Linked DNA regions of Sinorhizobium meliloti. The protein of the gene in region 2 interacts with the protein of the main gene of each other region in a pairwise test. Links are inferred from orthologs where the notes say so. Each region holds a gene or a part of one and is shown on either strand. Other genes may lie near its edges.

What was found. The genes of interacting proteins can lie anywhere in the genome.
Region 1: the proteins of secA (region 2) and secB interact in binary tests that used the Escherichia coli proteins (3 or more experiments, as listed by UniProt). The link is inferred for Sinorhizobium meliloti from one-to-one orthologs.

The regions. Positions count from the first base shown.
Region 1 is NZ_JAGIOS010000001.1:1,347,606-1,353,022, forward strand. What follows is about bases 2,609-5,417. They hold secB (protein-export chaperone SecB), read left to right. Parts: upstream 2,609-3,664; coding sequence 3,665-4,171; downstream 4,172-5,417. Other genes in these bases: JOH52_RS06420 (Tim44/TimA family putative adaptor protein), read right to left, coding at 2,609-2,787; JOH52_RS06425 (FxsA family protein), read left to right, coding at 2,922-3,497; dnaQ (DNA polymerase III subunit epsilon), read right to left, coding at 4,277-5,005; coaE (dephospho-CoA kinase), read right to left, coding at 5,199-5,417. In the rest of the region: JOH52_RS06405 (helix-turn-helix domain-containing protein), read right to left, coding at 17-394; JOH52_RS06410 (Smr/MutS family protein), read right to left, coding at 391-957; mltA (murein transglycosylase A), read right to left, coding at 950-2,068; more of JOH52_RS06420, read right to left, coding at 2,086-2,608. UniProt on the Escherichia coli protein: One of the proteins required for the normal export of some preproteins out of the cell cytoplasm. It is a molecular chaperone that binds to a subset of precursor proteins, maintaining them in a translocation-competent state.
Region 2 is NZ_JAGIOS010000001.1:2,138,119-2,146,623, reverse strand. Bases 2,464-5,752 are described here. They hold secA (preprotein translocase subunit SecA), read left to right. Parts: upstream 2,464-2,840; coding sequence 2,841-5,552; downstream 5,553-5,752. Other genes in these bases: JOH52_RS10100 (peptidylprolyl isomerase), read right to left, coding at 2,464-2,595. In the rest of the region: JOH52_RS10110 (GNAT family N-acetyltransferase), read right to left, coding at 1-262; bifunctional glutamate N-acetyltransferase/amino-acid acetyltransferase ArgJ, read right to left, coding at 339-1,580; more of JOH52_RS10100, read right to left, coding at 1,741-2,463; cml (CmlA/FloR family chloramphenicol efflux MFS transporter), read left to right, coding at 5,787-6,986; JOH52_RS10085 (lipopolysaccharide biosynthesis protein), read left to right, coding at 7,140-8,505. UniProt on the Escherichia coli protein: Required for protein export, interacts with the SecYEG preprotein conducting channel.

The DNA of each region.
Region 1 (5,417 bases), 790 kb from region 2 along the record:
CGGCCGGGAGGGGCTTTCATCCCCTGTCCTTATCAGGAAATGTGGCTTTTTCCAAAACATCTTCCAGCGCCCGAATCGTCTCCGCCGACAGGCCGCGAATCTCCATGCTCAAACGGTTGGCGAAGGCGGTGTGACCGGGCGGAAGGCCGGACGTGTCGAGCACGACTTTCGGGTCTGAAAGATGCGCTATCCGGAAGAGCTCGTCGGCCTCGTCCCAGATCACGTTGAAATAGCCGGCAACGCGCTGGAGGAAGTCGAAGCTCGGCGCTCCCCGCTTGCCGTGTTCGAGAGCGGAGAGATAGGCGGGCGAAACCCCGATCGCCGCCGCCATCTCCTTCTGAGACACGCCCTTGCGCCGGCGAAGTTCGCGCACGGCTTCGCCGAAGGGAGTCATGATGCGCCTCCCTTCGCACGCGCCAGCCGCACATAGAGCGCGCCCTCGCCGCCGTGATTGCGGGCTGCCGGTTCGTAGGACGATATCAATGGCCGGAACTCGGGAAGCGAGAACCAGAGCGGCACGGCCCGCTTCAGGGCGCCGTCGCTGCCGAGCGACGTCCCTTTGCCGGTGATGACGAGGACATGCCTCAAGCCGCGGTCGCGCGCCCTGAGGAGGAACTGCAGCAGCAATCCGTGCGCCTCGCTCTGGATCATGCCGTGCAGGTCGATCCTCGCCTCGAGCGTCAGCCGGCCCTTGGCAAGTTTGCGTTTGACCGGCCGCTCCAGCGCGTGATGAGGGCGGTGTTCTGCCTTGTCGCGGCTGAGAGAAAAGCCCCTGCCGGCCTTTTCGGGCGTGCTCGAGGAAGGCGCCGCCTCCGGGCCGGGTACAGCCTTGATTTCCGCGGTCCCGCCCAGCAGCTCCTCGAGATTCTCCAACCGCCCGGGCATGGGCCGCGCCGAACGCGCGACCTTCCCCCAGAGAATGCGGTCCTCGGTGGAAAGCTTCTTGTCCTTAGCCATGGCTGGACTGCGGGCGATATCGGACCGAGGCCGCGCGGGGTACGAAAATGAAGAACTCTGCGTCGTTGCGCACGCAACCCGCGAGTTCCCCCGCCTGGTCGCCGGAGCCCGTGAAGATATCGCCGCGCGCCGGGCCGACGATGGCTGAACCGGTGTCGAGCGCGAGCATCAGGCGACCGAAGGGATGTCCGCCGTCGAGATGGGTCAGGGTTTCGCTCGCGACATAAAAGGGAACGCCGAATGTGTGGATGAGGCGGTCGACCGCAAGCGAGCGTCCCGGCTCGAGCGGCACCTTGGCAGCCGCCACGGGGCCAAGCCCCTCCTCCTCGACCGGCGCCTCGCGGAAAAAGATGAAGGACCGGTTGTGCCACAGAACCTCGTCCGCCCTGTCGGCATGGGCCGCCAGCCAGGCGCGAATGCTCGCCATCGACACGGTGGCGGCATCGATCTCGCCGCGATCGATCAACAGTTTCCCGACGGCGGAAAAGCGGTGCCCGGTTTTGGCGGCATAGGTGATGCGGCGGCGCGATCCGTCCGGATAGATCAACCGCGCCGCGCCCTGCACATGGACGAAGAACACGTCGACCTTGGAGCGGGCATAGGCGATTTCCAGACCGCGGCCGGAGAGAAATCCTTCTTCGATCGCACGGCGATCCGGAAATTCCTCGATCCTGCCGTCGCGACGGCGGCCGAAGACGAAATAAGGGTCCATTCCTGCCGGCCGGTTCGTGTCGTCGATGTCGACGAGGTCCGAGGGGCGCCGGTAGAAGGGAAAGCGGAACTCCGCATCCGGCCCAGCCCGTACCTCGATCGCGGGTTCGTAGAAAGCGGTGACGAAGCCGGTCCTTTTCTCTTCCGGGCAGATTCGGAACGGAACGAACTGGGCCTCGAAAAATGCGCGTGCGGCCGCCGCATCGGAGAAATCGCTGCCCGCCGCCTCGAAGGCGGGCAGGAGGTCGCCGACCGAAATGCCGAGCGAGCCGGTCTTGTACGGCTTCACCTCCGTTGCATGCCGGTGACAGCGCCGAAGCGAAGCGATCACCGGCGCCGGGTCGTCCGCAGACCAGCCGGGCAGCTCCGAAAAGGAGACCGGCTCGAGATGAAAAGCCATGGCCGCCCGCTTCCCGGTCAGTTTTCCGATTCGGTGGCGATCAGCTTCCAATTCGGGTCGCGTGAACGGATATCGCGCGCAAAAGTCCACAGGTCGTTCACTTCGGCAACCGAATCGGCGTCTCCGTCGACCAGTTTCCCCTGCTTGTCGTAGGTCGCGGAAATAAGCTGGCTGATGATCCTGACCGTTATGTTTTCCTCGGCGTCCTTGATCTCCGCGTGCACGATATCGGCTTTGTCGATGCCGACGAAGGTCGACTTGACCACCTCGCCCTTGGCCTCGCGCTCCGCAATCGCGGCCTCGAAGCCCTCGTAGACCTCGCGGGACAGCAAACCCTTGAGGGTTTTGCGGTCGCCGTCGGCAAAGGCCATGACGATCATCTCGTAGGCCATCTTCGCACCGTTGAGGAATTCGGCCGGATTGAAGTTGGGATCCGCGTCGGTCATTGCCCGGAGTTGGGCATTCAGCGGAGTTCCGGCCTTGGCGACGATCTCGATCGCGGCATAGCGCGACTCGTCCTCCGCCGTCTCGCGACGTGGAAGCTGAACGACCTTGCCGTTATCCTTGGCTTCCGGCCCTTGAGCGATATCCCGTGGAGAGTAGGGATCGAAAGGAGGCCGCTCGCTGCCGGTCCTGCGACCTAAGACGCTACGCAATTGCAGGAAGATGACCACGGCAGCGATCAGGAAAAAAAATGTGATGAAATCAAAAGAGCCCATTTCCACCCGGAACCGCTGTTAGAATTTCTCGTACTGTTCCATATAGTCCGGAAGGATAGACCATTCAAACGACGATGTCGCACCCATAAACCGGAGACCGGACAATTGCACTCACCTTCTTGCGAGCACGGGCGATGCGTTTCCTGATCCCGCTCGTCATTCTCGGGCTGCCGCTTGCGGAAATCGCAGGCTTCGTCGCCGTCGGGCGCGAGATCGGCGTGGCGATGACGCTTCTTCTCGTTTTCGCAAGTGCCGTCGCCGGCATCATGCTCCTGCGCATCCAGGGATTCGGCGTGCTCCGGCGCGTGCAGGAGGCGGCGCGGACGGGCAACGATCCGGGGCTGGACGTTCTCGGCGGTGTGCTGATCTTCATCGCCGCTATCCTGTTGATCGTGCCCGGTTTCATCAGCGACCTCGTCGGCCTTCTCATCTTTCTGCCCCCGGTCCGGCGCGCCATCGCCGCCTTCCTGCGCAGAAGGATGACGATTTTGAGCAGCGCAACCGGCTTCTATCGTTCCTCCAGGCGCCAATCCCCTGGCCCTCAATCCTCTGGTCCTCAGTCCTCTGGCCCCCAATCCGCTGGCCCCCAGTCCGCTGGCACCCCTCGCGAGCAGCGCCGCGGCCCGCTGACGATCGATCTCGACGAGGACGAATTTTCGCGCAAGACAAAGGACGAAGACGACCCGCCGCCGGATCGTCCGCCTCATTGATCCGAGCTTCACTTTTTCTGATCCCGGCTCCAATCGGGTCTATAATACCGGTTCCCAAAGAAGGGTCGGACGTGTTCCTGCGTCGGGCCAGGCCGGGCCACGAGGGTTGTAAGCCCAGGCCCTAAATGCTAGATGGCCTCACCAATTCGAAGTCCGAGGAAACTCTTATGACGACTGATACCGCATCCAACGGCAACGGCAGTGCCCAGCAGCAGAGCCCGTCGCTCAATATCCTGGCCCAGTACGTCAAGGACCTCTCCTTCGAGAACCCCGGCGCACCGCGTTCGCTGCAGGCTCGCGACCGCTCCCCGTCGATCAACATCAATGTCAATGTCAATGCCAATCCGCTGGCGGAGAATGATTTCGACGTTGTCCTGTCGTTGAGCGCCCAGGCGAAGGACGGCGACAAGATGCTCTTCAACGTCGAGCTCGCCTATGGCGGCGTCTTCCGCGTTGCCGGCTTCCCGCAGGAGCACATGCTGCCGCTGCTCTTCATCGAGTGCCCGCGCCTCCTGTTCCCCTTCGCGCGCCAGATCGTAGCCGACGCCACCCGCAACGGCGGCTTCCCGCCGCTGATGATCGATCCCATCGATTTCGCGCAGATGTTTGCCCAGCGCATGGCCGAGGAAAAGGTCCGCGCGCAGGTGGCCAATACCAACGACACGGCCAACTGATCGGTCCGAATGATTGGAAGACCCGGCTCACCGAGCCGGGTTTTTTGTGCCCGGTCTATGCGATTCGGCTTGAGAAACCTCGCGGGCGCCGCAATACGGATAGGCCTAGACAGCTTCCGATCTGAGAACGTCATCGGCTTCGCTGTACTTCGACCAGATCGCATTCGCGCCGATCTTCGCGACGAGCGCCGCATGGGCGGCGATCTCGGCCTCCGTCAGCCGTGGCCGTAGAGGCCTTTCCCTTGTGACCACGACGACCGGTCCGTCGTCAGCCTCGATCGGCCGGTCACCTGCCTCCGTCACCACGAGACCGAGCGCGGCCTGGCGCCCGCCGATCATCTCGATATAGACCTCGGCCAGCAGCTCGGAGTCGAGCAGGGCTCCGTGCCTGGTTCGATGGGAGTTGTCTACACCGTAGCGACGGCAGAGCGCATCGAGCGAATTCGGCCCCATCGGGTGCTTGCGGCGGGCAAGAGCCAGAGTGTCGATAACCCGGTCGCTGCCGATCGGCGGCAGGCCGAGCCGCTCGAACTCCGCATTGATGAAGCCGATGTCGAAGGTGGCGTTGTGGGCGACCCAACGGGCATCGCCGAAGAAATCGACGATTTCCTGGGCGACATCGGCGAAGGGCGGCTTGTCCTTCAGGAACTCGTCGGTGATACCGTGGACGGCCAGCGCTTCCGGGTGAACCTTGCGCTCCCCCGGATTGATATAGATATGGATCGTGCGCCCCGTCGGAAACTGGTTCTCGAGCTCGATACCGCCGATCTCGATCACCCGGTCCTCGCGGTTGTCGAGGCCGGTCGTTTCCGTATCAAAGATGATTTCACGCATACGGGAGCCCTGTGGACGCTGTTTCGGGGCGAATCACCCGAAGCCGACCTCCATTCTTAATGGCATTTCGCCGTCATTTGAAGCTTCAGTGCCAGGTTTGCACCGATGATAGCGCATCGGTTCGCGAAGCGATCTAGCTCTTCGAAGTCGCCTCCGGACGGAGACACTGACACTTTTCCTGAAAGTGCGCTAACTAACCGGCCCGCAAATCATCGACGATCGCACGGATCTGCTGCCGCGTGACGTCGAAGCTGTCGCTTGTGTCGACGATATAGTCGGCGCGGGCGCGCTTCTCGCTGTCGGGCACCTGCCGCTTGAGGATCATCGCAAACTTCTCGGCGGTCATGCCCGGGCGCTTCATGACGCGTTCCCTCTGCATCTCCGGATCGCAGGTCACGACGACGATGCGGTC
Region 2 (8,505 bases):
AAAGCCTGCGCGCCTTCTCCAACCGGATGGCTATGTCGCGATAGTCGGACGGATCGAGCGGGTTGACGGAATTCAGGCGCTTGGAAGGGTGCCCCGCCGTCAGACGGATAAGCCAGCTGCCGTCATATTGCACCGACGAGGCCGGCCAGGCGCGAAAACCCACTGCTTCCAGCCGCCGCACGCTCGGTAGGTCGACCGCGACCGTTTCCCCGTTCCCCGCCCCGTCGCCGGGCGGCTCTCTGCCGTTCGATGTCATGTCCATAGCCTTGAATGCTGCGGGGCCGGAAAGAGCGCGCGGCTTTCCGGCCGCAACCCGCTCTCTCAACTCCTCGACCGTATCAGCTTCTGTAGTCGCCGTTGATTTCGACATATTCCTTGGTCAGGTCGCAGGTATAGACCGTGGCGCGGCCCGAACCCAGACCGATATCGACGCGGATCGGAATGGTCTCGCCCTGCATGACCGCAGTCGCGGCCGCTTCCGAATAGGCCGGATCGCGCTCGCCCTCGACTGCGACGCGGATATCGCCGAACCAGATCGCCAGCCGGTCGCGCTCGGCCATCTCTCCCGACTTGCCGACGGCCATGACGACGCGCCCCCAATTGGCGTCCTCGCCCGCAACCGCCGTTTTGACGAGCGGCGAATTGGCTATCGAAAGTGCGATACGTTTGGCGGCGGCATCGTTTTCCGCGCCCTCGACCGTCACCTCGACCATCTTGCGCGCGCCCTCGCCGTCGCGCACGACCTGCAACGCCAGATCACGCAGCAGATCGTCGAGCGCGGCGCGGAACCCATCGAGACGCGGGTCGGCCGCGTCCTCGACCTTCGCCTGGCCATCGCCTGCCGCCGCACCGGTCGCAAACAGCATCAGCGTGTCGGAGGTGGACGTGTCGCTGTCGACCGTCACCGAATTGAAGGTGGGTTCGACGCCTGCCTGAAGCAGTGCCTGAAGCGCCGCCGGGGCAATGTCCGCATCGGTGACGACGAAGGAGAGCATGGTCGCCATGTCGGGCGCGATCATCCCGGCGCCCTTGGCGATCCCGTTGATCGCGACCTTGACACCGCCGATCTCGGCGCTGCGGGTGGCAACCTTCGGATAGGTATCGGTCGTCATGATCGCTTTGGCCGCTTCGAACCAGAAGTCCTGGGTGGCGGACGCGGCAAGCTTGTCGAGAACACCGGCGAACTTGGTGGCGTCGAGCGGCTCGCCGATGACGCCCGTCGACGCCAGGAAGACCTCCGCCTCGCTGCAGCCGACGGCCTTTGCCGCGGCCTCGGCCGTGAGCCTGGTCGCCTCCCTGCCCTTCTTGCCGGTGAACGCGTTGGCATTGCCCGAGTTGACGACGACGGCGCGCGCAATGCCGCCCGGCAGGTTCTGCCGGCAATGATCGACCGGAGCGGAGGGGCACTTCGACCGCGTGAACACGCCGGCCACGGATGCCGGCCGGTCGAAGAGCATCATCAGCACGTCGGTCCGGTTCTTATACTTGATCCCTGCGGCAGCGGTCGCCATGCGTACGCCGCGAAGGGCCGGCATTTCGGCAAAGGTTTTCGGAGCAAGCGGAGAGACGGAACCGGACATGGGATTGAACCTGCTTTTCAGAAGCCTCGGATGTTGTGCGAAATGCCCGAACGGCATTCAGCCGTCGGGCATCCGGATCTTTGAAGGCAGAGCGGAGCAAATGCGAGCGACCTCAGCCTCCGCTCGGGGCGCGCCTCCCCAAGGGGCCGCCCGGCCGTAATTACTTGGTTTCCTGCGGCTTGCCGGCCTCGTCATAGGCCTTCTTGAGCGCCGGATCGGAGATTTCGACCGCAGTGCTCTCCTTCGCGGAATTCAGAAGCTCGAGGTACTTGTCACGCATGACGAGCTGGCGAACCTGCGGCTCGACCTGTTCGAGCGTCGGCGGAGCCTGGGGACGCTTGTCCTCGATGAGGATCACATGGAAGCCGAACTGCGTCTTGACCGGCGTCTTCGTATAGGCGCCCTTTTCGAGCGCGAAGGCGGCCGTCTCGAATTCAGGCACCATGCGGCCCTTGGTGAAGTAGCCGAGATCGCCGCCCTCTTCCTTGTTCGGGTCGGTGGACTTGGCCTTCGCAAGATCGGCGAAGTTCTTGCCCGCATCGAGCTCCTTGATGACGTCCTTCGCCTCGTCTTCGGTCTTGACGAGGATATGGCGGGCCTTGACCTCTTCCTGCGGCGGAATCGCTGCGACTTCCTTGTCGTAGCGCGCCTTCACTTCCTCGGAAGTTACGGCATCGACCACGTGCTTCTTGAAGAATGCGTTGTGCAATTCGCGTTCGGTCAGGAAGGCGACGCGCTGCTTGAACGCCTCGTCGTTCTGAAGTCCTTCCTTCTCGGCGTCCTTCAAAAGAAGCTTGACGTCGATGACGGCCGAAAGTGCTGCCGCGCGCTTCTGTTCGTCGGGCATCCGCTGGAGCTGCGGATCGAGGCTCGTGATTGCGAGATCAAGTTCCGACTGGCGGATTTCCTGGTCGCCGACTTTCGCGATGACCGGATCGGTCCCTTCGGCGCGGGCGACACCCGCCGCGATCATCGCGACCAGTGCCGCGGCCGCAAGGGTCTTGTATCTAGACATGTTTCTAACCTTTCACCATTGGCCGCCAGCGCGATTGCCTCCGGCCCCGAGGGGCTGCACAACAACCAGAATGTGGCGGTTCTGTAGCCGTCCGGCCGTGCAAGTGCGTTGACATAATCCGACCCCCCTCTTATCTGTCACGCAACCTCGCGTCCAGAACAGTTTCCGGGCGTTTCGCGGCGTGACGCGGTTTTTCGACCGCGCGCCTGAAACCCCAGGCGACAAATAAGGAAAGGACCATTTGCATGGTCAGTCTCGGCGGCTTTGCCCGCAAGTTGTTTGGTTCCGCCAACGATCGCCGCGTCCGCGGCTACAAGGGACGGGTGGACGCCATCAATGCTCTCGAAGCCGAAATGAAGGCGCTGAGCGACGAGGCCTTGGCGGCGAAGACGGCGGAATTTCGCCGTGAGCTCGCCGATGGCAAGACCCTGGACGATATTCTCGTGCCGGCCTTTGCGGTCGTTCGCGAGGCTGCGCTCCGCGTCCTCGGGCTGCGCCCTTTCGACGTCCAGCTGATCGGCGGCATGATCCTGCACGAGCGCGCCATCGCGGAAATGAAGACCGGTGAAGGCAAGACGCTCGTCGCAACCCTTCCCGTCTATCTCAATGCGCTCGCCGGCAAGGGCGTGCATGTCGTCACCGTCAACGACTATCTCGCCCAGCGCGACGCCGGCATGATGGGCCGCATCTACGGCTTCCTGGGCATGACCACCGGCGTCATCGTCCACGGTCTTTCCGACGAGCAACGCCGCGACGCCTATGCCTGCGACGTTACCTATGCGACGAACAACGAGCTCGGCTTCGACTATCTCCGCGACAACATGAAGTACGAGCGCGGGCAGATGGTCCAGCGCGGCCACTTCTTCGCCATCGTCGACGAAGTCGACTCGATCCTGGTGGACGAGGCGCGCACGCCGCTCATCATCTCCGGCCCGCTCGACGACCGCTCCGATCTCTACAACACCATCAACGAATTCATTCCGCTCCTGTCGCCGGAAGACTATGAAATCGACGAGAAGCAGCGCTCGGCCAACTTCTCGGAAGAAGGCACCGAGAAGCTCGAAAACATGCTGCGCGAGGCCGGCCTGTTGAAGGGCGAATCGCTCTACGACATCGAGAACGTGGCGATCGTTCACCACGTCAACAACGCCTTGAAGGCCCACAAACTCTTCACCCGCGACAAGGACTATATCGTACGCAACGGCGAGATCGTCATCATCGACGAGTTTACCGGACGCATGATGCCCGGCCGCCGCTATTCCGAAGGCCAGCACCAGGCGCTCGAAGCCAAGGAAAAGGTGCAGATCCAGCCCGAGAACCAGACGCTCGCCTCGATCACCTTCCAGAACTATTTCCGCATGTACGACAAACTTGCGGGCATGACCGGTACGGCAGCGACGGAAGCGGAGGAATTCGGCAACATCTACGGCCTCGAAGTTCTCGAGGTGCCGACCAACCTGCCGATCAAGCGCATCGACGAGGACGACGAGGTCTATCGCACCGTCGGCGAAAAATTCAAGGCGATCATCGACGAGATCAAATCCGCCCATGAGCGCGGCCAGCCGATGCTCGTCGGCACCACCTCCATCGAGAAGTCAGAACTTCTCGCCGATATGCTGAAGAAGAGCGGCTTCTCCAAGTTCCAGGTGCTGAACGCCCGCTATCACGAACAGGAAGCCTATATCGTCGCGCAGGCCGGCGTCCCCGGCGCGGTCACGATCGCCACCAACATGGCCGGCCGCGGCACCGACATCCAGCTCGGCGGCAACCCCGACATGCGCATCCAGCAGGAGCTGGCCGATGTCGAGCCCGGGCCGGAGCGCGAGGCGCGCGAAAAGGCGATCCGCGAAGAGGTCCAGAAACTCAAGGAAAAGGCGCTTGCCGCCGGCGGGCTCTACGTCCTGGCCACCGAACGGCACGAAAGCCGCCGCATCGACAACCAGCTGCGTGGCCGCTCGGGCCGCCAGGGCGACCCGGGCCGCTCGAAGTTCTACCTGTCGCTTCAGGACGATCTGATGCGCATCTTCGGCTCCGACCGCATGGACGGAATGCTGCAGAAGCTCGGCCTGAAGGAAGGCGAGGCGATCGTCCATCCCTGGATCAACAAGGCGCTCGAACGCGCCCAGAAGAAGGTGGAGGCGCGCAACTTCGACATCCGCAAGAATCTCCTGAAGTACGACGATGTGCTCAACGACCAGCGCAAGGTCATCTTCGAGCAGCGCATCGAACTGATGGACGCGGAGAGCGTCACCGATACGGTGACCGACATGCGCAACGAAGTGATCGAGGAAATCGTCGCCAAGCGCATCCCGGAGCGGGCCTATGCCGAAAAATGGGATGCCGAGGGGCTGAAGGCCGACGTCCAGCAGTATTTCAATCTCGACCTGCCAATCGCCGAATGGGTCGCCGAAGAAGGCATCGCCGAGGACGATATCCGCGAGCGCATCACTGCCGCGGTGGACAAGGCGGCTGCCGAGCGCGCGGAGCGTTTCGGCCCCGAAATCATGCAATATGTCGAGCGCTCGGTCGTTCTCCAGACGCTCGACCATCTCTGGCGCGAGCATATCGTCAACCTCGACCACCTGCGGTCGGTCATCGGCTTCCGCGGCTACGCCCAGCGCGATCCGCTGCAGGAATACAAGTCCGAGGCTTTCGAGCTCTTCCAGGCCCTCCTCGGCAATCTGCGCCAGGCGGTCACGGCGCAGCTGATGCGGGTCGAACTGGTCCGCGAGGCGCCGGAGGAACCGCAGCCGCTGCCGCCGATGCAGGCGCATCATATCGATCCCCTGACAGGCGAGGACGACTTCGCGCAGGCCGGCGAGACGCTGCTGGCGGTCGCCCCTGCGAACCGCGATCCGGCCGACCCTTCCACCTGGGGTAAGGTCGCACGCAACGAAGCCTGCCCCTGCGGCTCGGGCAAGAAATACAAGCATTGCCACGGCATTTACGAAGCCTGACCGCACGGCGCTGCGCGTCCCGTCGGGCGCGCGGACGATTGTCGGCCTGCCACTGACATGGCAGGCAACTTCGCCTCAAGATGTGCATGGAGCCGTAGCATGGGAGCTCAAAAGTCGTCGGACAAGTAAGCCGCAACAACGCTTTTCCTTGTTGTTGCGGCGTCTGTCGAGCCGACCCCCCGTGCCGCAGGCAGACCGCCGCCGAATGTTCCTCATTTGAGCGGATGTCTTTCCATGCCTACAAAAAACCATGTCTGGCGCTATTCGCTGCCGGCAGCGCTGCTGCTGATGGCGCCCTTCGATATCCTCGCCTCTCTGGCCATGGATATTTATCTCCCGATCGTTCCTGCGATGCCCGGTATTCTCGGCACCAGCCCCGCCGTGGTTCAGCTCACGCTGAGCCTCTATATGGTGATGCTCGGCCTCGGCCAGATCGTCTTCGGGCCCGTCTCCGACCGCATCGGGCGACGGCCAGTCCTGATCGGCGGAGCGATGCTGTTCGCCGCCGCATCGTTCTGCCTCGCGGCTTCCTCCAGCGCCATCCCTTTCGTCGCCTTCCGCTTCCTCCAGGCGGTTGGCGCATCTGCGGCTCTGGTGGCCACCTTTGCAACGATCCGGGATGTATATGCCGACCGCCCGGAAAGCGTGGTCATCTACAGCCTGTTCAGTTCCATTCTGGCATTCGTTCCCGCTCTGGGGCCGATAACCGGTGCCATGCTGGCGGAGAGGTTCGGATGGCGCTCGATCTTCGTTACGCTGGGTGCATTAGCCATAATCGCGCTGCTGCAGGCACTGCCTCGCTGGCATGAATCCCGCCCTTCGGCGGCAGCGCTGTCGCGGCACGCATTCGGCCCCCTTTTCCGCAGCCTCGCCTTCTGGACCTATACCCTCGGCTTCAGCGCCGCCATGGGCACGTTCTTCGTGTTCTTTTCCACCTCGCCGCGCGTGCTGATCGACAAGGCAGGATATTCGGAGCTGCAGTTCAGCCTCGCCTTTGCAACTGTAGCAATCGTGATGATCATCACGGCGCGCTTTGCCGAGCGGTTCGTCTCCCGATGGGGAACTTCGGGCAGCCTCCTGCGGGGCATGTGCATGTTGCTTCTCGGGGCAGCGCTCCTGATTGCCGGGGAAACGTTCGGCGTCCCTTCGTCCTGGACCTTCGTCATGCCGATGTGGGTGATGGCGGTCGGCATCGTCTTCACCGTATCGGTGACCGCAAACGGCGCTCTCGAGGATTTTGGAGACATGGCGGGTTCGGCGGTCGCAGTCTATTTCTGCGTCCAAAGCCTCATCGTCGGGACGGCGGGGACACTGCTCGTGATCGGACTGCCCGGCGACAGCGCGTGGCCGCTTGTCGTCTATGCCTCGATTATGGCCGGCGTTGTGCTGATCGCGCGCCGGCAGTTGCATTCCAGAAGGCATGTGCAGGCATGATTGAAGAGGAAGTCGGGCAAGAGCCCGGCTTCCCCGCTCTCAAGCGAGGGTGCTGAACCCTTTGTTAACGCTGATCTGACAGAAGTGAAGCCCAGTATTGCGTAATGTCAGGGTGTCCTCGTGTTCATGGCGGTATGTCAATCGGCCGGACGAATGCTGCCGTCGGCGCTGAGATATCGCCTGCCTCGTCTCCTGCACGGCCTCGCGCCGCTTCTTGCGGGGGACGATCCCAGGAACCGTGCACAGCGCGTGGCGCTCATCGCCTTTCTGATCCGCATCGTCAGCGCAGCCATCGCCTTCGTCTCGCAAATCGTCCTTGCGCGCCTGGTCGGCGAGTTCGAATACGGCATCTTCATTTTCGTCTGGGTGCTGGTCGTCCTCTTCGGAAACCTGTCCTGCCTCGGCTTCCATGCGACCGTGATCCGCTTTCTGCCGGAATACCATACGACCGCCGCGCTTGCGAATATCCGCGGCCTGACCACGACGGCGCGCGTCTTTGCGATGCTTTCCGCGACCGTGCTCGCCGCCGTCGGCGGAGCCGGCCTCTGGCTCTTCGGCTCCGCCATCGAAAGCTACTATGTGATTCCCCTCTATCTCGGCCTGTTCACCTTGCCGATGATCGCGCTCGGCGATGTACTGGACGGCACCGCGCGGGCGCATAGCTGGCCCATCGTCGCGATGAGCCCGACCTATCTCGTGCGGCCGCTGCTGATCCTCGGTTTCATGGTCATCGCGATCGCCGCCGGGCTTCCGCGCGACGCGACGACAGCCATGGGCGCTGCGCTGGCGGCGGCCTATGTCACCACGCTCGGACAATTCGTGACGATGGCATGGCGGCTCGGCCGCCATTACGTGCGCGGACCGATGAAGATCGAGCTCGGGCGGTGGCTCAGCGTCTCCCTTCCCATTTTTCTGGTCGACGGTTTCGGGTTCCTGCTCACCAATTCCGACGTCGTCATCGTGGGCCTCTATCTGAAACCCGACGATGTGGCGGTTTATTTTGCGGCGGCCAAGACCATGGCACTCGTCCATTTCGTCATGTTCGCCGTCAAGGCAGCGGCAGGTCCGCGCTTCTCCGCGGCAATGGCCGCAGGCGACCGCCGGCAGCTGGCGGAAATCGCTGTCGAAAGCGCGCGCTGGTCCTTCTGGCCGTCCCTGGTGATCGGCGGCTGCGTGCTCGCAGCCGGCAACATGCTGCTTTCGCTGTTTGGCCCGGCCTTCACCACCGGCGCCCCCTTGATGGCGATCCTGCTGACGGGAATTCTCGCCAAGGCATTTGTCGGGCCGGCCGAAACGCTGCTCACGATGGCGGGGCGGCAAAAGCTCTGCGTCCTGCTCTATGCGGCTGCGCTCGGAGCCAACATCGCCTTGAACGTGACACTCATCCCGGTCTTCGGCCTGACGGGCGCAGCTGCCGCCACTGCGGGCGCGATGTTCGTGGAGGCAGCCATCCTGCATTTCGCCGTCAGGCGCACTTTCGGCTTTCCCCTGCGGGCCGTTGCCGGCGCGGGGCGCATGA